DNA from 4 places in the Paenibacillus sp. FSL R7-0273 genome. Region 1 is predicted to be linked to each of the others. Evidence: predicted binding sites of a transcription regulator. Region 1 holds the regulator's gene; each other region holds the start of a gene.

Region 1 (4,472 bases):
AGCCGCATCTCCTCAAACATATCCAGATTGTTGTTGCTGGCTGCCCCGTCGGTGCCGAGCGAGACCTTGACTCCTGCCTTCAGCAGCTCAGGCACACGGGCAACTCCGCTCGCCAGCTTCAGGTTACTGCCCGGATTATGAGATACTCCGACATTGTATTTGGCCAGAATTTCAATTTCTTCATCATTCAGATGGACGCCGTGGGCAATCAGGGAAGGGCGGGTGAACATACCCAGCTTTTCCAGATGCGCAACCGGACGAAGACCGTAATCTGCTACATTCTGTTCCACTTCATGACGTGTCTCGGACATATGGGTATGCATCGGCAGATCCAGATCATGGGCTGCCTGTACAAACTTCATGAAGAAGTCCGGCGGACAGGTGTATGGAGCATGCGGCGAGAGCATGGCTGTAATTCTGCCGTCCGCTTTGCCGTGCCAGTTACGCGCAAACTCCACAGCTTCCGCGAGCTTCTGGTTCTGCACATCCTCAGGGCACAGGCCGATGGCGCCGCGCATAAGTACTCCGCGGATACCAGACTGCTCTGTAACCTCTGCCACCCGGTCCATGTGATCATACATGTCCAGGAAGGTTGTAGTTCCGCCCTTCAGCATTTCAAGCACAGACAAGGCGGTTCCCCAGTACACATCATCGCCAGTAAACTTCGCTTCCATCGGCCACATCTTTTCCTGCAGCCAGCTCTGAAGCACCATATCGTCACCATATCCGCGCAGCAGCGACATCGCCGCATGGCCATGGGTGTTGACCAGTCCCGGCATGAACAGCAGACGGCTGCCATCGACCGTCAGGACGCCTTCTCCGGCCGCAGGCTTATCTTCCCCTATGTAAGTGATCAGATCGTCCTCTATCATCATATAACCGCTCAGCACAGGCTGAATGGAGCCGGGTACCAGAAACCGCCCGCCCTCGATTATCGTTTTATTGCTGTTCATCTTTAACTTCTTCCTTTCCGTCATGCAAATAATAGGCAAGGCTCTGCAGATCCGTTGTAAAGTCAGCCGCATGAATGCGGATGGACGACGGTGTCTTCAGAATAACCGGCGCAAAATTAAGAATGGCCTCAATGCCCGATTCCACCAGAATATCAGCAACATTTTGCGCTTCGCTGTCCGGTACGGTTATGATGCCGATCCGGATTCCCTGCTCACGGATGGTCCGTCCAAGCTCCTCCATCGGCTGAACCGTCAGGGAGTTGATCTTCTGGCCCACCTTGGGTGCATAGGAGTCGAATACTGCAGTAATTTTCATTGTATCCTTAAGGTAAGCATTGTAATTCGAAAGGGCATGGCCCAGGTTACCGGCCCCGACCAGAGCTACGTTGATCTGCTGGTCCAGCTTGAGGATGTGACGGATTTTTTCGATCAGATAGGATACATCATAGCCGATGCCCTTCCGGCCAAAATCTCCAAAATAAGCGAGATCCTTACGGATCTGCGCCGGATTAAGATCCAGCTTCTGTCCCAGCTCCTGGGAAGAAACGGTTGCAATTTCGCGCTTCTGGAGATCATTCAGGAAACGCAGGTACACAGGGAGCCTGCGGACGACAGCCTCCGATATTTTGTCCGATTTCATGTCTTCTCCTCCTAAATTTTAGTATAACTCTGCTGTGTATGAAATCCGCAACCATCTCCCTCATCTATTCACAGGAGGCGGTTGCGGCACTAGACAAATATTAGATAATGACGTAAAAAGGTTATGAAATACCGCCTTCCAGCCATTCCTCGATTCTCGGAACCATCTGGTCGGTCAGCATATGCTCCATCTTGGGACCCGGCAGCGAATACAGGAAATACTTCCCGTAATAAGACTCTATTACCCTGGTATCATATACAATGACAATTCCCCGATCCTGGGCGGTGCGAACCAGCCTGCCAAAGCCCTGCTTGAAGCGGATAACCGCCTGCGGCACTGACAGCTTCATGAACGGATTCTTCTTCTGGGCCTGAAGCAGCTCCGACTTCGCTTCTGCAAGCGGATGGTTCGGCGGCTGGAACGGCAGCCTGACTATCGCCAGGCAGGTCAGCGCATCTCCGGGAATATCCACACCCTCCCAGAAGCTGCTCGTGCCAAGCAGAACAGCTGCAGGGCTGTCCTGGAAGCGGCGGATCAGCTTGCTGCGGCTGCCCCCCTCCACTCCTTGTCCCAGCACTGCGATGTCTTCAGTAGCCAGCGCTTCCTTGAGCGGGTCGTAGACCTGCCTCAGCATTTTGTAGGAGGTGAACAGCACCAGCATGCGCCCTTTGGTTGCCACTGCAGCCTCAGCAAGCGAGTGCACAAGCCGGTCAACAAACCTGGCATCGCCTACACTGCCCTTCACACTAGGAAAATCCCGAGGTATTACAAGCAGCGCCTGCTCGCGGTAATTAAACGGTGAAGGCAGCAGTGCGGTCATCAGCCTGTCCTGCTCTACAGCCTCTCCCAGGCCGAGATTATCTATCATGAACTGGAAGGATTTATCTACAGACAGGGTGGCCGAGGTCAGCGTTATACTCTTCTTCTTATCGAAGAACAGCTCTTTGAGCTGGGTGCTGACATCCACCGGAACAGCATACAGCTGCAGGGATTTACCGCGGTAGTTGCTACTGCCCTCCATCCAGTACACAATATTCTCGTCATTCAGGCCCATGAAGAAGCGGATCTGCTCACGTATGGAGGCCAGGTCCTTAAACAGTCCGCCGATGTCAGTCACCAGACTGTCCGAGGAGGACTGGCTGTCCGTATCGCGCATTTCGCTGAGCATCTTGTCGCCTCTGCGGATAATATCACTAAGGCTGAGATTCAGGGTGTTCTCCAGGGCCGCCAGCTCTTCCCAGTCCCTTGGCTTCTTGCCGGGATGCAGCCGCGACACCAGCTGTCCGGCTTCACCGGCAGCCGCATCGCTGCGGTCAGGCAGCAGTCCGAACAGCTTATCGCTGAGCACATCCCATGTCTCCTTAACGGTCAGCAGATCAGGATAGATCCGGTCAATGACACCGCTCCATTCAGAGGCCTGTTCGCTTCCTGAAGACTGCAGGGTCTGGCGCAGCGCCGGCAGCTGTCCGTTCCGGCTGTCCTTATACAGCCGTGTCAGGGTATGGGCTACCGTGAAATACTTCATCTGCATACCCAGATGCTTGCCCGCCACGTCCTCCAGATGATGGGCCTCATCTATGACAAGATGCTCATACGCGGGCAGCAGCTGATGTCCGGCCTTCACATCAGCAAACAGCTTGGAGTGATTCGTGATAACGACATCGGCAATGCCCGCTTCATGCTTGGCCCGGTGATAGTAGCATTTCCGGAACCAGGGGCAGGCTCTGCCAAGACAGGAATCCGTATCGCTGGCAACACTCTCCCAGAAATCGCCGCCCCGGCCGCTGAGGTTCAGCTCCTCATCGTCGCCGGACTGCGTCTGGGTGAGCCAGACCAGCATCTGAGCTGCCGTAAGCGATTCTTCCCTGGTGCTTACAAAGTCTTTATTGTTTATTTTATGTTCAAACTTGCGCAGACACAAATAGTGCCCTCTTCCCTTAAAGACGGCAGCTTTGAATGCAAAGGGAACCACAGTAGTCAGCAGGGGGATGTCGCGCTCACGCAGCTGATCCTGCAGATTGATAGTATGGGTGCTGACCATCACCTTCTGGTCTGTCCGCACACTATGGTAAATAGCCGGCAGCAGGTAGCCCAGCGATTTGCCGGTGCCGGTGCCCGCTTCAATCAGCAGATGCTTCTCCTCCTGAAGGGCTGTCTTTACTTCGCCAATCATAATCTCCTGTGCTTCCCGTGCTTCATACTGGGGTAAGGTATCCTTCAGCCTGGTCGTTACCTCGGCCATGTAATCCTCAAAGGATACATTCTCCAAAGGATTGCCGGAACCCTCCTCGCGCGGCGGAGCAAGCTCATTCCAGTCGCCGACGGCCAGTGCCAGCTGACGGTGAAAGGTCAGCTCGCCCTCGGGCTGGAAGGTCTCCATCTCCCGTTCACGCAGCAGTCCGTCGAAATACCAGGCCAGATCGCTGTCTTCACCAGCGAACAGCTCATTCAGCCGCTGAATGGTCAGCAGCGGCAGGCTGTACAGCTCGTCCAGACATTTAAGCAGTACAAGCGCTGTGGCCAGCGCATCACTGTCTGCCTGATGCGGCCGCTCATGCGTCAGTCCAAAATGTCCGCTGACAGCACCGAGCTGGTACGTGGACAGCGATGGAAAGCATATTTTGAGAAAATCAATCGTATCGAGAATTCTCCCCTGAAACGGCAGATAACCGCAGCGGTCCAGGGCATTCTGTAAAAAGTGAAAATCAAAAGCGACGTTATGCCCTACAAGCACAACATCGTCCAGCAGCGGGACCAGCTCCATCATCATTTCGTCCAGCTCCGGCGCATCTGCAACATCTGCATCGGTAATGCCGGTCAAGCCTGTAATAAAAGGAGGAATCGGTGTTCCGGGCTTGACATAGGACCCATATACCCGG
Region 2 (4,472 bases), 2.5 Mb from region 1:
AAAATTGCCTGAGAAAAAAGTCAGGCGGCAAGCCTACTTATGGTACAATTATAAGGCGCAGACTGACATGACGGCGTTAACGCAGTACTTCTATTATTGTAGTCTGTTAAGCTGCAAAATATTCCTGAGACTCTCGGTGCTTTTTGTAGTTATTTGCAAGAATCAGAGGCCCTGGCGCTTATAAACTGCAGATTTGGCGGTATATAGAATAAAGTGAAACCTTTTAGTGCTCAGAGGAGTCTAAGAGAAAGCGAGAGGTTCGGGGCTGGTTGCTTGGCGTTCAGACTTGAATGCAGTAGCAATAGAGGGGAGAGGATGTACCCGTGGGATTGTTCGATGACGATTTCTATTCAACCAAGGTACCGCGCCGTAAAAGAAATGAGCTGGAGAAAAGCAAAGTGCTTACCAGCCGGAAATGGACGGTGCACAAATCCCGGCGTACTATGGCCACATGGCAAGTGTCTGTAATCAGCTCAGCAGTCAGTGCAGTAGTTGCCGTACTGCTGTTCAGTCTCGTTACAGGACCGTTTACCGCCGAGAGGGAGGCCTACGTGCCGCCGGTAGGGCAGAAGGTTACAGCGAGCAGCGGTGATCCGTATGACCGGATTATTCAGGCAGCTGCACTTGCGAGTCCGGCAGTCGTGAGCATTATTAATCATAAAGAAGATAACGAGGAACTTAATATTCTCGACGAGTCAGCACTGGGATCGGGAGTTATCTATAAAAAAGACGATGATAAGGCCTTTATTATTACCAATAACCATGTCATTGAAGGCTCGGGTAAGCTTGAAGTAGTAACGGTAGACGGTGTGACACACAAGGCTACGCTGGTAGGGGCAGACAAGGTTACGGATATCGCCGTGCTGTCCATGGATGCTAAGGGTGTAACTACGGTGGCCCAGATCGGTGATTCCTCCAAGCTGCGGCTCGGGGAGACTGTGATTGCAATCGGCAACCCGCTCGGACTCGGGGATAGCCTGACCTCCGGGATTATAAGCTATCCCCAGCGGACCATTCCGGTATCGCTGAACCAGGACGGGGTGTATGACTGGGAGCAGGAGGTCATCCAGACTGACGCCGCAATTAACGAGGGCAACAGCGGAGGTGCGCTTGTAGATCTGGACGGCAAGGTGATTGGCATCAATACGATGAAGATCTCCGATACCGGCGTGGAAGGACTCGGGTTCGCCATTCCGGCCAACCATGTAATCCAGACCGCAGATGAGCTGGCAGCTAAGGGCAAAATATCCCGTTCCTACCTGGGCGTGTATTCTGTCGATTTGAACAATCCTTATGTTCCGCTTGCTGAGGATCAGGTGAAGGAGCTTAATCTGCCTACCTCAGTCAAAGAAGGGGTTGTTGTGCTCGATGCTGTAGGTCCGGCAGAGGAGGCAGGCCTCCAGTTCAACGATGTCATTACACGGTTTAACGATCAGCCGATTACCTCCACCCTGTCCCTGCGCAAGTATCTGTATGAGCAGACAAAGATCGGTGACGAGCTGAAGATCACTTATTACCGGAACGGAGAAGTGAAGCAGGCTACTGTAAAACTTCTTGAGAAGCCGGAGGAATAAAAGCAGCATAGCCTGTATATAATGAAGAGGCAGTCATGAAGCAGTGAAGCGGCCCGGCCGTCCTGAATAAAAAACTTTTCTGGGCGGCCCCGTTTCATACGTTTCAAAGCTAAATATCCGGGGTAATAATAAGTGTCCTTGTGGAATTGAGAATTTTATCCTTCTGAGAGCCCTTACATTGGAAAGTAAACCTTATAAGGGAAAAAACGGAGGAAATCGGATACAACAGCTTGCCTTTGTTCCGCTGGTGTGGTAACATGAGAATATTAATACATCTGATACCTAATTCTCGTATTGAAAAGGGCTGTCATATGGAATACAACCCTTTTCAATGTGTGAATTTTTTCTTTGTTTGAAGATAAAAAGAACATATTAATTTAAATTTGTGGAGGTAACACACATGCAAACAGGTACAGTTAAATGGTTCAACGCAGAAAAAGGATTCGGATTCATCGAAGTTGAAGGCGGAAGCGACGTATTCGTACACTTCTCCGCTATCACTGGCGAAGGATTCAAAACTTTGGACGAAGGCCAACGCGTTGAATTCAACGTTGTTCAAGGCAACCGTGGACCACAAGCCGAAAACGTTGTAAAACTGTAATAATAGAAGCGCCGTCCCTGCTTACGTAAGTCGGGGCGGTCTTTTTTTATAAGATCAGATGTAAGCTCAACCTTGTCTAGTCACCCTGATCTAGCAGAATACGCTGGGCACACGTTCTGTAATAAAGGATTTGTCAGTCAGCAACCTGTAAGGGCATCGTCAGATGCTTTTTTACTTGTTGTTCAGGCATGTGGCATATAAGGAAGGGAGGAACGGCAATGAACTACCGGAAGAAGCCTGTCGAGGAAGTACCGGAAGAGAATACCGCAATTTGGGCCTGTACCAATGATGATTGTAATGGATGGATGAGGGACAATTTCGCATTTGAACATGCGCCTTCTTGCCCCCTCTGTCATGCACCGATGGCTCGTAATATGAAGATGCTGCCGCAGCTGGTGAATTCCAACGGCGATCTGAAATCACTGAAGAAGGGTATTTCCATTACCTAACCATCACCTTATATAAGTCAACCTACAATAGAATGATGAACAAATCCAAGACGGTGAAACCGTCTTATTTTTTTTGTTTTCTAAGCGTAACATTGTGATATTTGTCACAAATTTATTGAAAATTAGCGTGAAACAAGCTGAAAAGTGTGACATATGTCACACTTTAATTTTTGCATTTTTGACAGAATAGACGTATTGAATGGGGAGAAGGAAGGGGAGAAATATGGATATAGTAATGCTGTCGCGCATACAGTTTGCGTCGACGACGATCTTTCATTATTTCTTTGTACCGGTATCGATTGGCCTGGCTCTGATGATCGCGATTATGGAGACAATGTATGTCAGAAAGGGCAACGAAGAGTACAAAAGAATGGCACAGTTTTGGGGGAAGCTTTTCCTGATTAACTTTGCAGTTGGGGTAGTAACAGGAATTCTACAGGAGTTTCAGTTCGGAATGAACTGGTCGGACTATTCCCGTTTTGTCGGTGATGTGTTCGGGGCACCGCTGGCTATTGAAGCGCTGCTTGCCTTCTTCCTGGAATCGACCTTTATCGGAATCTGGATCTTCGGCTGGGATAAAGTATCCAAGAAGATTCATTTGCTGTCCATCTGGATGGTGGCGCTGGGAACAACGCTGTCGGCGTTCTGGATTCTCACGGCCAACTCGTTCATGCAGCATCCGGTCGGGTTCGAAATCAATAACGGACGGGCTGAAATGAATGATTTTCTGGCTCTGATTACTAACGGACAGCTGCTTGTTGAATTGCCGCATACCCTGCTGGCTGCTTATGCAACAGGCGCATTCCTGGTAACCGGGATCAGTGCTTATAAAATGCTCAAGAAGCAGGATGTCCAGTTCTTCAGAAAATCCTTTGAGATCGCAGCCATCGTCGGGATCGTATCCTCTGTCGGTGTAGCTGTTGCCGGTCATGCCCAGGCGCAGTATCTGGTGGAGACACAGCCGATGAAGATGGCGGCTTCCGAAGGACTATGGGAGGATAGCGGCGATCCTGCAGCATGGACGGTGTCTGCTTTTATCGATCCGGTCAACAAGGTGAATTCTGCCGAGATTAAAATTCCATATATGCTCAGCTTCCTGTCCTACAGCAAGTTCTCCGGTGAAGTTAAAGGGATGAATACGCTGCAGGCTGAATATGAAGAGGCATATGGACCCGGTAATTATATTCCGCCTGTGCGGACCACGTTCTGGAGCTTCCGGATCATGGTTGCCGCCGGCTCTTTAATGGTTGTGTTTGGATTATATGCGATGTACCTGATGTGGCGTAAAAAGATGGAGCGGCCGAACACCTGGTTCCTGCGCTTTATGTTCTGGGGTCTCCTGCTTCCGCCTATTGCAAATACGGCAGGCTGGATTATGACAGAAATCGGACGTCAGCCTTGGACTGTATTTGGCCTGATGACGACGGAAGACAGTGTATCGCCTAACGTTTCTGCAGGCTCTGTTCTGTTCTCGGTTATTACATTTAACGCAATTTATGCTGTTCTGGGTGTCGTTCTGGTTGGATTGTTCATTAAAGTGATCAAAAAGGGACCTTATCACATGGATAACGATCACGGCGTTGACCATGACCCGTATAGCAAGGAGGGAACCACGCATGCTTTCTCTTAATGAATTATGGTTTGTGCTGATTGCGGTTCTTTTTATCGGTTTCTTCTTCCTTGAGGGCTTCGACTTTGGAGTAGGCATGGAAACGCAGATTCTGGCCAAAAATGATACAGAGCGCCGGCTGCTGATCAATTCAATCGGGCCGTTCTGGGATGCTAACGAAGTATGGCTGCTGACGGGAGCCGGTGCGATGTTCGCCGCCTTCCCGAACTGGTATGCGA
Region 3 (4,472 bases), 2.2 Mb from region 1:
CGGCGGCAGGCCAGCTTCCTCCATGGCTGCGGAGTAGAGCTCGATCCGGCCCGAAGGGGTCGGCAGCGTCTCCAGAAAATGCGCCTTCGGCGTCATATCCAGCTTGACGAACCGCTCGGCCTTCAGCCGCTCCAGTGTTACCCCGTTCAAGTACGGGTTGTCCGGATAATTAAGCGCCTCAGTAATCATTTCCTCTTCAGACTGGCCGAAAATCTCAGGCTCAAAGCCCATAGCCTGTCCCAGCAGCGAGAAAAGCTCCACATTGCTCTTGCACTCGCCCGGCCGCTCCAGCACCGGCTCCTGCAGCTGTATATAGTGATGCCAATACGAGCTGTACAGGTCAGTATTTTCAAAGGTTGAGGCTGCCGGCAGCACAATATCGGCATACATCGCCGTATCAGTCATGAACAGATCATGCACGACCGTGAACAGGTCCTCCCGGGCAAAGCCCGCCTTTACCTTATCGGCACTCGGCGCCACAACCAGCGGATTCGTGCCGTAGACGAACAAGCTCTTAACCGGCTGCTCCTGCTGAGCCAGCACCTCTCCGATCCGGTTCATATTAATGCTGCGCGCCGGATTGCTCCGCAGCCCGGGCCGGGCCAACGCCTGCGAATTTACAGAGCTATAGCCGCCGTTGGACCTGATTGCCCCGCCCCCCGGCTTCAGCCAGGCACCGACCAACGCGGGCAGGCAGGCAATGCTGCGGACGTTCATCCCGCCGTTGTCATGATGCTGCAGCCCGTTGCCGATGTGGATATACGGCACTCTGGCTTCACCGTACAGCTTCGCCAGCTGCTCGATGTCCGCCGCAGGCACACCGGTTATCTCTGACACCAGCTCCGGCGGATAGCCCAGCGCCTGCTGGCGCAGCTCTTCATGTCCTAAAGTATACTTTTGCAGAAAAGCTTCATCCGTCAGCCCGTCGCGGAACAGAATGTGCATCAGGCCAAGTGCCAGTGCAGCATCCGTGCCCGGATACAGCGGCAGAAACCAGTCGCCCCACTGGGCGGTCCGGTTGCGGTGCACATCAATGACAACAATCTTTGCGCCGCGTTTGCGGGCCTGCTCCGCAAAAACAACCTGGTGCATATTGGTGCTGACAATGTTGCCGCCCCAGACGATGATCAGATCAGCGTTTACCGTATCCTCAGGACTGGCTCCCCCGTCCATGCCCATCGTGTACGCCCAGCCGGTTGTTCCGGCTGCATTACATATCTTGGCGTCCAGGCGGCTTGCGCCAAGCCTGTTAAAGAAGCGGCGGTCCATCCCGCCTACGCTAAGCACGCCCATATTTCCATAGAAATAATACGGCAGAATACTCTCCGGCCCGTGTTCGGCAGACAGCTGCTTATAACGGCCGGCGATCTCGGCGATTGCCTCGTCCCAGCTGATCTGTTCAAAAGCCCCGCTGCCCTTCGGGCCGGTGCGGCGCAGCGGGTGCATCAGCCGCTCCGGATGGTGCACCCGTCCGGCCATGTTCCGCACCTTGTTGCAGATCGCTCCCTTGGTTACCGGATGTGCAGGGTTTCCCTCAACCTTTACAATCCGGCCGTCCTGCTTATGGAGCAGCAGGCCGCAGGTATCAGGGCAGTCCAGCGGACAAACCGCCGGAAAAATACCGTCCTTGCTATGCTTCAAGGCTGATGCCCTCCTTTTTCATTCAAGTGAGGTCTGACATTCTATTTAATCTGAAAGCTCATTTGTCCATTGTATAGCGGGTGCTTCCCAGCGTAAAGAAAATCACTTGATTCAGGCTGATTCGATCATAGTATGTCCGGGTAATAGAGCATATGAAACACTCCCTATTTATTCGCCGTGATAATCCGATTTCGTTCCCCCGAGTCGGATCAGCACGGCGAATTTTGTGTTATTTTCCATTGATAGATTACCGTCCGATACAAAAAGACACTGCCGGAGGCTCCGCCCCCTGTCTGCAGCATAAGCAGGAGGAGCGTAACTCTGGCAGTGTCTATTATGGTTCTTACCATTACTGTTGAAGCAGTTATATTAGTGCGGGTTCTAGGCGTGCTTCTTTACGCTGGAAGCCGCCGCTACACCTTCTACCGGCTGAACGGCTGCCGGCGCTTTGCGCAGATAAGTCATATAATAAGCCGCTGCTACAAAGACTGCGCCCCCGGTAAGATTGCCCAGCCAGACCGGAACGAAGTTGTTGAAGTAATCAAGCCAGGTAAAGTGTCCTTCAAATATAGCAGCAGGGATCAGGAACATGTTAGCTACAACGTGCTGGAAGCCGATGGCTACAAACGCCATAGTCGGGAACCAGATGCCGAGGATTTTGCCGCTGAAATTATCCGCTCCGTAAGAGAGCCATACCGCAAGGGCTACCAGCCAGTTACAGCCGATCCCCGAAACAAAAGCCTGTACGAAGGTGACGTCGATCTTATGCTCCGCCATATCAATCAGCTTCTCCAGATAAACTCCTTCAGCCGTCAGACCGACCACATGACCGAAGAAATAAGCAACAAACAAGGCACCTGCAAGGTTGCTGAGCGTAATCAGCACCAGGTTCTTAATGACATCCCAGAACGAAATCTTCTTCGCTATAAAAGCCAGCGGCACAGCCATCATATTACCGGTCAGCAGCTCCCCGCCGGCCAGCAGCACCATAATCAGTCCGACCGGGAAAACAGCGGCCCCGATAAAGTTCGCGATAGAGCCCCATTCTGCGGGAGCATTCGCGATAACGCGAATATCAAGTAAAAATCCGAGTGAAATAAATGCCCCTCCCAGAAAACCGAGAATAAGTACGGCTGCAAGCGGGTTATGAACCTTCTTGATTCCGTTCTCCACCGTTACCTCGGCAATCTGTTGCGGTTTGTTGTATGCCATGATTCCTATCCCCTTTGAAAATTACTTAAAATTTGTTCCTTTATCTCATTGTAGCGTGATCCCAATCACATTTACGTGATAAATGTCACCACAAGAAACGCTTAGTGAAAGTTTTCACTGACATGTCAAATTTAGCACAGCACAAAAGAGATGAATGTTAAAAAAAACACAGTAACAGTTCATCCAGAGTTATGTATACAGCGCGAAAAACATTGCCGGAAATGCAAAAAACCGGAGCCCTTCCGGCTCCGGTGCTGATTCCGCTATGATTGTTAAACGTTCACTGTCTCTTTGCGTTCTACTGTCTTGGGAAGGGCCTGCAGACCGGCAGTGTTCAGGAAATTCCACGGCTTATTATAATGCGGCTGGAAGAAGAAATCGATAAAGGCCAGCTGGTCTACCGTCATCCGGTTCTGGATGCAGACCGACACCGTATTGATCGACTGGGTCAGGTCCATTTTGGACATAATCTGCGCTCCGAGAATCCGGCGTGTGCCGCGGGCATACACTACCTTCAGCTGCACTTCCTCAACAGTCGGCATAAATTCCGGACGGTAGTTGTCGGTAATCATTACGCTCTCTACCTCCATGCCTTCTGCCTTGGCTGCTTCTTCGGTCAGGCCGGTACCGGCAATATTGTCCTCGTAAATTTTGATGCCTGAAGTTCCCTGTGTGCCCATATAAGGAATGGTGCTCGACACCAGATTGCGGGCAACCAGAGTACCCATGCGGACCGCATTGGTCGCAAGAGGAATATACGCATGCTGTCCGGTCGGATTGTAATGGATCGAGCAGCTGTCTCCGGCAGCGAATACATCCGGCAGGCTGGTCTGCATGTAATCATTGACCATAATCGCACCATTCGGCAGCATATCCACCTGGCCCTTAAGCAGCTCTGTGTTCGGACGGAAGCCGATGCAGAGAATGACCAGATCGGTTTCATGCTCGCCTTTGCTGGTAATAACCTTGGTTACCTTACCATTCTCACCGGCAAAGGAGCTTACCTTTTCACCGAGAGCCAGCTTGATGCCGTGGTCCTCGAGCGATTTTTGAATCGGAGCTGTGAATTCCTCGTCCAGGTATTTGCTGAGGATGCGCTCCTCTCCGTCAATCAGGGTTACCTGCTTGCCGTTCATCTGGAAGGCTTCAACCAGCTCGACCCCGATGTAGCCTGCGCCGACTACAGTAATTCTTTTTACCTGCTCGGCACGCTCAATAATGGTGTTCGAGTGGTTATAGTTCTTGGAGAGCAGGATGCCGTCCAGCTCCATTCCCTCAAGCTTAGGTATAATCGGCCAGGAGCCGGTAGTCATAATCAGCTTGTCATACGTATCATTAAATTCCTCACCGGTTGCCAGGTTACGGGCGCGCAGTGTTTTGGCGGCAGTATTTACATTAATAACTTCATGGCGCATCTTGGTGGTAACACCGAGCTCTGCCAGCTTTTCCGGTGACGAATAGAACAGGCCTTGCGGGTCCTTAACTACTCCGCCTACATATAGGGCAATGCCGCACGACAGGAAAGAGATATTATCATTGCGCTCGTACACCGTAATCTCGGCGTCCGGGTAAAGCTGTGCGGTATTAACAATTGCGGCGGTTCCGGCATGGGTACATCC
Region 4 (4,472 bases), 2.6 Mb from region 1:
GCCTGTTCTCAGATGTGATTAGGCTGTACCAGCAGCAGATCTATCTTTACTGCTTCCGGCTGTTGAACAGCAGGGTAGAGGCGGAGGATGCGGTGCAGGATATCCTGATTAAGGCTTATCAGAATATTGGGCAATACAAGCCGCAGGCGGGCTTCGTATCATGGCTTTACACAATCGCTTACCATCATTGTCTGAACCAGCTGAGGCGGCAGAAATTTCAGCTTCAGCTGCGCAAGCTTCTCCGGCAGGAGGTTAAAGTGAGCAGCGCAGAACAAGTAGTCGAGAACAGTCTGTTCAGTGAACCGGTTTCAACCTCTCTGGGGAAGCTGAGTGCGGAAGACCGGAATTTGCTGATACTGCGTATTTATGAAGAAAAATCGTTTGCGGAAATCGGCGAAATTCTGGGCGTCAGCACGGCTACTGCACGCAAAAGATATGAACGGACCAGAACCAAGCTGAAAAAGGTGCTGGAGAGAAAGGAGATACAACTGTGGACAAGATTCAATTGACCCCGGAGGAGCGGTTTCTGAAGGACGGGGACCGGTCTGCCGGTTTGATCCCCGTTGATGTTCATGAACCGGTAATGAAAGCGCTCGGTCTTGGCGCAGACTTGCCCGCTGCAGAAGAGCAGATCTCTCCGCCAACCGGAGAGACTCCTAACATTATGCGCAGGCTGGAGGCAGAAGCCGGAACGATGCAGCGCCGGAAGCGAATCCTGCGGATTCCCATTCAGGGCTGGGCAGCGGCACTTTTTATAATAGTCCTGCTGGGTGGCGGCTATACCCGGTATTCCGGTGAACTCCGGCAGGGAAGCCAATTTCAGTACAAGGTGCTGCCCTATAAGCCTATTCCGGCAACGAACTCAGGCGGTATGATAATGAAGCCGGATGAACCTCTGATCCCCTGGCCGGCCCAGGCGCAGACGAGCAAGGAAGATGAACTTTATAAGATGAAATATTCACAGGGCTACAGTGCCATAGAGACGCTGCTGCATTCCGGTGAGTTCGCCACTTATGTTATCAAACGTGAAGACAGGGATGAACAAGCTCATCTTGGCTTGTACTGCCCTCCGATTATAGTCAAGGACTATTCTGCTTATATGGCCAGTGTAGAGAAGTACCATGCTCCGGAAGTGAAGCAGCCGGGAGATATGCCGGAAGGGTATACCTTGGATGAGGCGGTAATCAAGCCTTCACTTATAAAGGTTGAAGATGATAAGCAGTTTGAAGGCGAAGGCGAGATTGACCTGGGAGACGGCTTCCGGCTGACCTGGAAACGGGAGAAGGCGGAAAACATTGCTTATGATTCTTCTACACTGGTATACAAGAAGGGGAAGAACCAGGTGAGAATCAGTGCCTCGCGTGTTGATGAAAATACTGACCTTGCAGAAAGCCTGCTGTGGACCGAAACGACAAAAGTGGAGAATATTGATATCGGCGGCAAGCAGCTCATTTATCTCGAACCCTCCGGCAATGAAAAGATTGATCTGGGCTATAAGTATAGAATGGTCTGGTCTGATCCCGAAGAACAAATCATCTATAATATGTCGGTTCGTCAGGAGAAGGCTGAGCTGACAAAGGATGAGGTTATCCACATTGCAGCCGGTATGATAAATTAACTAAGTTCAGTTACTTTAGTTACAAAACGTTTTCTTTAATTACGTAAGCTTCCAAAGCCCCTGTACACAGGCTATGATAATTGTGAAAATATGCACAAGGGGGCAACGGTTATACATGAAAAAGAAAACAGCAGCCGCTCTTCTTCTCATTCTCTCCGTTATTCTGGTTATCGCGGGCTGCGGTAACGGAAACAGCAACAGCACTAATACGGAAAATAACGCAAGCGGGAATAAGAGCACTAACAGCGCGGCAGCCGCAACGGAGGCACCGAACGGGGCAGAAGCCGTTTCCGGGGCATCAGTTGCCAGCTATACACCACTGGATCAGTTACAAGACAGCTACGACATTATCATTGTCGGTGCCGGCGGAGCAGGGATGACCGCTGCGCTGGAAGCAAAGGCGAAGGGCCTGAGCCCGGTTATTTTGGAGAAAATGCCGGTTGCCGGCGGGAATACAACAAAATCCTCCTCCGGGATGAACGCATCCGAGACCAAGTTCCAGAAGGAGCAGGGCATCGAGGACAAAAACGATCTGTTCTATGAGCAGACTCTGAAGGGCGGGCATGATACCAATGATACAGAAATGCTCCGTTTCTTCGTGGACAATTCCGCTGCAGCAATTGACTGGCTCGATTCCATCGGAATCCGGCTGAACAATATTACCATCACCGGGGGCATGAACGAGAAGCGCACCCACCGTCCGGAAGACGGCTCGGCCATTGGCCAGTATCTGGTTAAAGGTCTGGTGCAGAATGTCCAGGAGCAGGGAATCCCGCTGTTCGTCAATGCTGACGTGCAGGAAATTACTCAGCAGGACGGCAAGGCTAACGGTGTAAAGGTTCTGTTCAACCAGGCGGACGAAAAAATCATTACAGGCAAAGCGGTCGTTGTAACTACAGGCGGCTTCGGCTCCAATATGGATATGATTACAGAAGTAAGACCGGATCTTGAGGGTTATGTGACCACTAACCAGATTGGCAGCACCGGCGACGGCATCAAGATGATTCTGGCACTGGGCGGAACGACCGTTGATATGGAGCAGATCCAGGTTCACCCGACAGTACAGCAGGACAAATCCTATCTGATCGGCGAAGCTGTCCGCGGTGAAGGCGGTCTGCTCGTCTCAAATGAAGGCACACGGTTCACCAATGAGCTGGATACACGCGATAAAGTAACAGCAGCCATTAATGCCCTTCCTGAAAAAGCAGCTTATCTCGTCTTTGATTCCGGTGTGAAAACCCGTGTTAAGGCAATTGAGCAGTATGAAAAGATGGGCTTTGTCATCCAGGGCGATTCGGTCCAGGCTTTGGCTGAAGCAATGCAGGTGCCTGCTGACAAGCTACAGGCCACACTTGATACCTGGAACGCCGCAGTTGCCGGTAAACAGGATACCGAATTTGGCAGAAAGACCGGGATGGATCATGATCTGTCCGCAGGACCGTTCTATGCCATCAAAATCGCTCCGGGGATTCACTATACCATGGGCGGTGTGAAGATCAACACGAATACTGAAGTACTGGATAAAGACGGCCAGCCGATTGCCGGTTTGTTCGCTGCAGGTGAAGTAACGGGCGGACTGCACGGCGAGAACCGCATAGGCGGTAACTCTGTTGCCGAGATTATTATCTTCGGCCGCCAGGCTGGTATTAAATCTGCAGAGTTTGTACAGGCCCAGTAAGAGATCCGGCTTTCTGCTGCCGTATCTTTACAGCACAAAAAACAAACAGCAGGAGTTCCGGCTCATATGAGCGTGGCTCCTGCTGTTTTTATGTTTTTTAAGACGGTAGCAGATGTAAGAATAACTTATTGCTAAGCCTCCACGGCAGGCTCCGGCACCGGCTTGGAGCTCCGGGTCAGCGAGAACAGCTCAAGCTCCGGCCGGTGGCGGCCGGCCAGCGTATCCGCCAGCAGCTCGGCTGCAATTAAGCTGTAGACCGTTCCGTTGCCGCCGTAGCCTTCAATGAAATAGGAATGCGGATAATCCGGGTGCGGGCCTATCAACGGGAGTCCGTCCCGCGTGGTGCCAAAAAGAGCACCCCAGGCATACTCAGTCTCAACACCCTTAGCCTCCGGAAAGAGCGCCGCAACCTCCTCCAGCAGCTGCCGGCACTGGGAGAGCACCCGGACCTCGCGCCGCTCGGGGTCAGTAAGCTGCTCATCCTTGCCGCCGGCAATAATACAGCCGTCAGGTGTGGTCCGGAAATAAAGATAGGGCCGGGCCGTTTCCCAGATCAGGCTCTGCTCATGCCATTTAGGCAGCTTGGCCAGCGGGCGGGTCTTAATGGCATACGTGTTGATCAGCTCTGCACCGCGGTCCTTTTTCATCTCCTGGGTCTCATAGCCCATAGCGAATACGACTTTTTTGGCAAAAATTCTGCCCCGGTCTGTATAGCAGGTAACCCCGTCAGCGTGGTATTCATAACGAACAGCACGGGTATGCTCATAAATACGGACACCGCCGGAATGTGCCTTGTCAATCAGACTGTGGACCATCCGGAACGGGTTCGTTTCGGCATCACCCTTGGAATACAAGGCTGCAGGTTTGGAGAAGGAGTAATGGGCCCCGATCATGTCTGCATCCCAGAACTCCGAATGAAATCCGTGGGTGGTCAGCGTTTCGTGCTCCTGCCGGAGCAGCGGAACATCCTCCGGCGTGCTGGCGTAGAGCAGGCTGCTGCGCGGAATGATCTGGGTATCGATATCAAGCTTGCCAGGCAGGTCCAGAATTTTATCCAAAGCTTCCCGGCATAATTTATAGAACAGTACACCGCTAGCTTCACCAAATGTATTGATGCATGAAGTCAGCGTTTTATCATTGGCGATCTGCAGCAGGCCGGTATTGGCGTGGGAGCTT

Evidence for each region. Region 1 encodes Rex, which represses fermentation and respiration genes when NADH is low (regulators of the CRP and FNR family bind a similar motif). Its sites were predicted from a motif close to TTGTGAAATATTTCACAA; they were not measured.
Region 2: the regulator Rex is predicted to act here: its motif matches at 2,717-2,734, upstream of R70723_RS31125 (cytochrome ubiquinol oxidase subunit I).
Region 3: the regulator Rex is predicted to act here: its motif matches at 2,956-2,973, upstream of R70723_RS29680 (formate/nitrite transporter family protein).
Region 4: the regulator Rex is predicted to act here: its motif matches at 1,699-1,716, upstream of R70723_RS08935 (flavocytochrome c).

Annotation. Positions count from the first base shown of each region.
Region 1 is NZ_CP009283.1:4,734,887-4,739,358, forward strand. It holds gene R70723_RS20350 (amidohydrolase) at 1-953, opposite strand, end outside; gene R70723_RS20355 (redox-sensing transcriptional repressor Rex) at 940-1,593, opposite strand; gene dinG (ATP-dependent DNA helicase DinG) at 1,715-4,472, opposite strand, start outside.
Region 2 is NZ_CP009283.1:7,245,766-7,250,237, reverse strand. It holds gene R70723_RS31140 (S1C family serine protease) at 324-1,574, shown strand; gene R70723_RS31135 (cold-shock protein) at 1,975-2,175, shown strand; gene R70723_RS31130 (cold-shock protein) at 2,394-2,624, shown strand; gene R70723_RS31125 (cytochrome ubiquinol oxidase subunit I) at 2,848-4,254, shown strand; gene cydB (cytochrome d ubiquinol oxidase subunit II) at 4,241-4,472, shown strand, end outside.
Region 3 is NZ_CP009283.1:6,894,672-6,899,143, forward strand. It holds gene R70723_RS29675 (molybdopterin-containing oxidoreductase family protein) at 1-1,641, opposite strand, end outside; gene R70723_RS29680 (formate/nitrite transporter family protein) at 2,023-2,853, opposite strand; gene R70723_RS29685 (FAD-dependent oxidoreductase) at 3,126-4,472, opposite strand, start outside.
Region 4 is NZ_CP009283.1:2,102,568-2,107,039, forward strand. It holds gene R70723_RS08925 (RNA polymerase sigma factor) at 1-509, shown strand, start outside; gene R70723_RS08930 (DUF4367 domain-containing protein) at 491-1,618, shown strand; gene R70723_RS08935 (flavocytochrome c) at 1,734-3,296, shown strand; gene R70723_RS08940 (NAD(P)/FAD-dependent oxidoreductase) at 3,428-4,472, opposite strand, start outside.